DNA from 2 places in the Stenotrophomonas sp. YJH_SMC_101-4 genome. Region 1 is predicted to be linked to the other one. Evidence: predicted binding sites of a transcription regulator. Region 1 holds the regulator's gene; the other holds the start of a gene.

Evidence for each region. Region 1 encodes FliA, which starts transcription of late flagellar genes. Its sites were predicted from a motif close to TAAAGTTTNNCNNNCNNNGGCCGATAA; they were not measured.
Region 2: the regulator FliA is predicted to act here: its motif matches at 1,986-2,012, upstream of AC5P8D_RS08355 (GGDEF domain-containing protein).

The regions. Positions count from the first base shown of each region.
Region 1 is NZ_JCAFTP010000001.1:1,073,351-1,076,756, forward strand. It holds gene flhF (flagellar biosynthesis GTPase FlhF) at 1-403, shown strand, start outside; gene AC5P8D_RS04965 (MinD/ParA family ATP-binding protein) at 390-1,277, shown strand; gene AC5P8D_RS04970 (RNA polymerase sigma factor FliA) at 1,274-2,017, shown strand; gene cheY (chemotaxis response regulator CheY) at 2,075-2,467, shown strand; gene AC5P8D_RS04980 (protein phosphatase CheZ) at 2,467-3,072, shown strand; gene AC5P8D_RS04985 (chemotaxis protein CheA) at 3,075-3,406, shown strand, end outside.
Region 2 is NZ_JCAFTP010000002.1:462,867-466,272, reverse strand. It holds gene AC5P8D_RS08360 (FepA family TonB-dependent siderophore receptor) at 1-1,758, opposite strand, end outside; gene AC5P8D_RS08355 (GGDEF domain-containing protein) at 2,045-3,406, shown strand, end outside.

The sequences.
Region 1 (3,406 bases):
GAAGGACTACAAGCTGGTGCTGATCGACACCGCCGGCCTGGGCCCGCGCGACCGCGCGCTGGCCGCCCAGCTGCAGTGGCTGCGTGCCGCCCGCCAGGTGCGCACCCTGCTGGTGCTGCCGGCCAATACCAGCTTCGGCGACATGGACGAGGTGGTCCGCCGCTTCGGCGCCGCCAACCTGCAGGGTCTGGTGCTGAGCAAGCTGGACGAGACCGGCCGCTTCGGCAACGCCCTGTCGGTGGCCGTGGACCATGCCCTGCCGATCACCTGGGTGACCGATGGCCAGGACGTTCCGGAGGACCTGCACCGGGCCAGTGCGGCCAATCTCGTACTTCGCCTTGAAGATTTGCGCCGCGCGGCCGATATGCCCTGCAACCCGGAGTTGAACCATGCCGTCGCGTGAGTACGCCAAGCTGACCAAGACCTTCCCGCTGTCGGCCACCCGCAGCGAGCCGCTCGGCCCTGTGCGCACCATTGCCGTCACTGGCGGCAAGGGCGGCGTGGGCAAGACCAACGTTTCGGCCAACCTGGCCGTGGCGCTGGCTGGCATGGGCAAGCGCACGCTGCTGCTGGACGCCGACCTTGGCCTTGCCAACATCGACGTGATCCTGGGCCTGAACCCCACCTTTACCCTGGCCGACCTGGTCGCCGGCCGCTGCACGCTGGATGACGTCATCGTCGAAGGCCCGAACGGCGTGCTGGTGGTCCCGGCCGCGTCCGGTCGCCGGCACATGGCCGAGCTGGCCCCGGCCGAGCACGTCGGCCTGGTCAACGTGTTCTCCGAACTGGAACGCGAACTGGACATCATGGTGGTGGACACCGCCGCCGGCATCACCGATGGCGTGCTGACCTTCTGCCAGGCCGCGCAGGACACCGTGGTGGTGGTCTGTGACGAGCCGGCCTCGATCACCGACGCCTATGCGCTGATCAAGGTGCTGTCGCGCGAGCGCGGCGTGGACCGCATCCAGGTGGTGGCCAACATGGTGCGCGACCCCAACGAGGGCCGCGTGCTGTACGAAAAGCTGACCCGGGTCTGCGAGAAATTCCTCGCCGATGTCTCGCTGAACTATCTGGGCTGTGTGCCGCAGGATGATTGGCTGCGCCTGTCGGTGCAGCGCCAGCAGCCAGTGGTAAAGGCCTACCCGTCCAGCCCGGCCGCGTTGGCGATCACCGAGATTGCCCGCCGTACCGCACGCTGGCAGGCGCCGACCGAACCGCGCGGCGGCGTTGAGTTCTTCCTCGAGCGTATTCTCAAGCAGCGCGGGGTGGCCGCATGAAAGGCGCAGCCCAGTACCGGGAAGTCCAGCGCACGGCGGCCAACGAGGTCATCGCCCAGCATTCGGACCTGGTGCGGCGCATCGCCCACCACCTGGCCGCACGCCTGCCGGCGAGCGTCGAGGTCGACGACCTGATCCAGGCCGGCATGATGGGACTGATCGAAGCCTCGCGCAGCTATGACGCCGACCAGGGGGCTTCGTTCGAGACCTATGCCTCGATCCGCATCCGCGGTTCGATGATCGATGAGATCCGCCGTGGCGACTGGGTGCCGCGCTCGGTGCACCGCCGTGCACGTGATGCCGCCGCCACCATCCGCCGCCTGGAACAGAGCAGTGGCCGTGCCGCCAGCGCCACCGAAGTGGCCGCCGCGATGGAGATGCCATTGCCCGAGTACCTGCGGCTGATGGAAGACGCTGCCCGTGGCCAGGTGCTGAGTCTTGAATCGCGCATCGAGGACCAGGGCGAGCTGGACACCGTGGCCCAGGGCGGCCCGACCCCGCAGCAGGTGCTGGAGCGCGGCGAGTTCGGCCGCGAGCTGGGCAAGGCCATCGGCCACCTGCCCGAGCGCGAACAGCTGGTGCTCTCGCTGTACTACGAGCAGGAACTGAACCTGAAGGAGATCGGCGCGGTGCTCGGCGTGAGCGAGTCGCGGGTCTGCCAGATCCACGGCCAGGCGGTACTGCGCCTGCGTGGCCGGCTGAAGCTGTTCGAGGCCGCCGACGCCGGCCTCGAAGAATGAACATCCCCGAGGCGGCTGCCCCCGGCCGTCCGGAATGAACAACAAAGGAATTCTGCTTTGAACAAGAACATGCGCATCCTGATCGTCGACGACTTCTCGACCATGCGTCGAATCGTCAAGAACCTGCTGGGCGATCTGGGCTTCACCAATACCGCCGAAGCCGAGGACGGGCATGCCGCGCTGTCGCTGCTGCAGAGCCAGCCGTTCGATTTCGTGGTCACCGACTGGAACATGCCGGTGATGACCGGCATCGAGCTGCTCAAGGCGATCCGTGCCGATGCCAAGCTGAAGACCCTGCCGGTGCTGATGGTCACCGCAGAAGCCAAGCGTGAACAGATCATCGAAGCCGCCCAGAGCGGCGTGAACGGCTACATCATCAAGCCGTTCACCGCGCAGACGCTGGAAGAGAAGCTCGGCAAGATCTTCGAACGCCTGGCGGCCAGCGCCTGATGGATACCACGGTCGACAAGAGCGCCCTCGCCCTGCGCCTGCAGGAGGCCCTGGACGCACTCGAGTCCGGTGACGAAGCCGCCTGGCGGCAGCGCATCGACGGACTGGTCGCGCTGCGCACGCAGCCGATGATGAGTGGGCTCTCGCGGCTGGCCCGCGAACTGGGGCAGGCGCTGGGTGAACTGCCGACCGTGCCGAGCGAAGCCGGGGAACTGGACGATGCCTGCGCGCGCCTGGACCACGTGGTGGCGATGACCGAACAGGCCACGCACCGCACCCTGGACCTGGCCGAGGAATGCCGCAGCCTGACCGAACAGCTGCGCGCCGAAGGCCTGCAGCCGGGCCAGGACGCGCAGCTCGAGCGCATCCGCCACAACCTGACCGAGATCGCCCTGACCCAGAGCTACCAGGACCTGACCGGGCAGATCATCCGTCGCGTGGTGGGCATCGTCCGCCGCGTGCACGAAGGCTTCGGCGCACTCGGCCTGCCACCGGAACAGCATCGCACCGACCCGGAACTGGCCGGGCCGGCACTGAAGGGACTGGACCGCCACGCGGTCTCGCAGAACGACGCCGACGACCTGTTGTCGGATCTGGGGCTGTAAGCATGAGCGCGGTATCCGACGACATCACTGCCGATTTCATCATCGAGGCACAGGAAATCCTGGATCGCCTCGGCGAACAGCTGGTGTCGCTGGAGCAGGCACCGCAGGACAGCGATCAGCTCAACGCGGTGTTCCGCGGCTATCACACGCTCAAGGGCGGCGCCGGATTCCTCGGCGTCACCGCCATGGTCGAGCTGTGCCATGCCGCTGAAGAAGCGCTGGGCGCCGCGCGTGCCGGCCAGGCGGTGCTGCAGGCCCATCACTTCGACGCGGCCCAGCAATCGCTGGACTACCTGCAGTCGATGCTGGATGCAGTTTCCTCCGGCACCGAGCC
Region 2 (3,406 bases), on a different contig from region 1:
GGGTGCGTTCTCCCAGCGGAAGATGCGGCCCTTGGTGTCGGCGGTCAGCCCGATCTGGGTGTAGCCGGCCTGGATCTTGTCCTTGTAGTCGTTGTGGAAGTAGGTCAACGACGCCTGCCAGCCGCTCTGCGGTGCCCACTCGATGCCCAGTTCCTTGTTCAGGCTGGTTTCCGCCTTCAGGTCCGCGTTGCCGCGCATGTAGCAGCCGGCGCCCAGGCTCGGCAGTGCATTCGGGCAGCCATTGCCACGGGTGTAATACAGATAGTCCGGATTCGACTGGTACAGGTTCGGTGCCTTGAATGCACGGGCGATACCCCCCTTCACCACCCAGTCGCTGTTGATGCGGAACTGCGCATTGAGGCTGGGGCTGGTGTTGTTGCCGAACTGGCTGTGGTGATCGAAGCGCAGGCCCGGGGTGACGATCCAGCGCTCACCCAGGTAGATGTTGTCTTCGACGAATACGGCGGTGGTCTGCGCATCGGACTTGCCGCGCGCGCGATCGGCCGACAGCCCCGGAATGCCGCCGCCGCTGCTGCTGGACTGGCTCATCGAGTACGGGTCGGTCAGGCGGCTGTCCAGGTATTCAAAGCCCAGCGTCCAGATGTTCTCGGCGCCGCCCAGCGTGGTCGGGAAGCTCACTTCGCCGTCCAGTTGGTAGTTGCGCAGGCGCGAGGTCGACCAGTCGGTGCCGTTGAAGCTGCCCTCCGGGCCACCGGCCAGGCCTTCGTTGATGCGCGAGTTGTTCACCGCCTCCACTGCCGCCGTTACCCGCGAGGTCACATCACCCCAGCGGCCGCGATGGGTGATCGCGCCGGTGTTGCGGTACATGCGGTTGGTCTCGGCCTGCTGCTCGGCCAAGGCCCCCAGATCGATCGGTGTCGAGGTGCCGGTGGTGCTGACCGCGCGGTCACCTGCATAGATGTTGCCCTGGCGGCTGGTGCCGGCTTCGAACTCGACCACCTGGTTGGCGGTCACGTCCCAGCGCAGCAGCGCGTTGATGTCGCGGTTCTTGACGCCCTCGCGGCCGGCCGGCGGCACCGCGTTCGGATTGGTCGCGAAGTCACGGTTGAGTTCCAGCGAATCGGCGTCGGTCTTGTTGAGATTGCCGTACAGGCGGAACGACAGGGTGTCGGTCATCGGCCCACTCAGCTGCAGGCCGACGCGCTCGCTGCCGCCTTCGGCGCTGTGCTCGGGCACCAGGCCATACAGGTCGACCGCACCGGTCAGGTCACCGGTCGGGCGCTTGGTGATGATGTTGACCACGCCGCCAGAAGCACCCGAGCCATAGCGTGCCGCTGCCGGTCCGCGCAGCACTTCGATGCGCTCGATCATTTCCGCTGGCACCCAGTTGGTGTCACCGCGGGTATTACGCTCGCCGCTACGCCCCATGCGCACAGCATCGCGTGCGCCGACGCGCTTGCCATCGACCAGGATCAGGGTGTTTTCCGGGCCCATGCCGCGCAGATCGATCTGGCGGTTGTTGCCGTACTGGCCCGAGGCACTGTTGCCGGTCAGGTTGACGCCGGGCATGGTGCGCAGCAGTTCGGCGATGTCGTTGGCCGGCGGGCGCCGGGCGATGTCCTCGGCGGTGATGGTCGAGGTACCCAGTGCCTGGCGCGCGATCTGCGAGGCGGTGACGTGCACCGTGTCGATATCGGTGGCGTCGGTTTCGGCCTGGGCGGTCAGGGCGCTGCCCGCCAGCAGGGCGGCAACGGCAAGCGCCAGCGGGCGCGGCGAAAGGACAACGGCAGGAGACATGATCAGGACCTTCTGGCAGGGCTACGGGGCCTCTGGCAAAGGGCTTGAGGCAACGACGAGGGGGGAGGCGGAAAGGGCTGCAGGCACCTGCAGCCCGTTCCGTGCGCGCATTCTCCCACCAATGCGAGTGATTCTCAAATGCGTTCACTCATTGCCGCAGCGGCGCCGATGTGGTTTGCGCACCGTGCAACCCTGCACCGCGCGTAAACTGGCCGGCCAACCTGCCATCAACCGTACGCCGCCGCGGCCGATACCCGTGGTTTGCCGTACGCAGTCAGAGATCGACGTGGAACCACCCCAACTGGACGATGCCAGCCAGCCGCTGGCCGAGGCCTGGCAGCATTGCCTGCTGCAGGCCGGCCCTGCCGCCACCGCGCTGCTCGGGGCCGCTGCCACCGATGCCCCACCCGCGCTGGCCCAGCGCTTTTACGAAGTGCTGCTGCAGGACGGGCGTGCACGCCGCTTCCTGTCCCACGACCAGGTCAAGCAGCGCCTGCAGCCGGCCATGCAGCGCTGGCTGGTGCAACTGCTGACCACCGACGCCTCCGGCATCGCCACCACCGTCGCCTCGCAGCGGGTGATCGGCGACGTACACGCGCGGGTCGGCATCCCGGTCGACCTGGTCACCCGCGGTGCGCGCGTGCTCAAGCACGAGCTGTTCGTGCGCCTGCGCGACGACGCGCCCGACAGCGCGACCGCGTTCGCCGCCATCGACTGCCTCAGCGCGATCATGGACATCGCCATGGAAGGCATGACCCTGGCCTACACCCATGCGCGCGAGCGCTCCACCCGTGCCGACGCCGCCTACCGGCTGTTCTCGCTGGTACAGAACGTCGGTACGGAACGCGAGCGTCAACGCGCACTGCTGCTGGACTGGGAGAACGCCCTGCTCTACGCACTCGCCGGTCATGTGCAGGCCAGCGACAACGCCAGCCTGGCCACCTCGGAGTTCGGCCTGTGGTTCACCCACAAGGGCATCCCCAGCTTCGGCGAAAGCAGCGAAACGCAGCAGGTGGGCCAGTTGATGGCCCGCATTGACGGCCACCTGCAGCGCGCGAGCGGCGATGCCCCGGCACAGCGACTGGCGGTGCTGCCGGCCATACGCGAGGACCTGGCCGCCATCCGCACCCTGATGACACTGCTGTTCGAGCGCATCGGCGAACTGGATGCCGGCAGCGATGCCCTGACCAATCTGCTCAACCGCCGCTTCCTGCCCACCGTGCTGCGCCGGGAAATCGAGCTGGCCACGCGCAACCGCACACCGTTCTCGCTGCTGCTGCTCGACCTGGATCATTTCAAGGCAATCAACGACGGCCATGGCCACGATGCCGGCGACCGCGCGTTGCAGCATGTGGCCGGCCTGCTCGGCCAGCTCACGCGTGGCAGCGACTACCTGTTCCGCTATGGCGGCGAAGAATTCGTGGTGGTGCTGGTGGCCGCCAGCGAATCGCAGGCGACCGTGATCGCCGAGAGCCTGCGCCGGCAGATCGCACAGTCGCCGGTAGCGCTGGCCAATGGCCAGGTGCTGGAACTGAGCGCCAGCATCGGCGTGGCCGGTCACGATGGTCATCCGGATTACGAGCGGCTGATGGCACGTGCCGACGCCGCGATGTACGAGGCCAAGCGCAGCGGCCGCAACCGCGTGGTG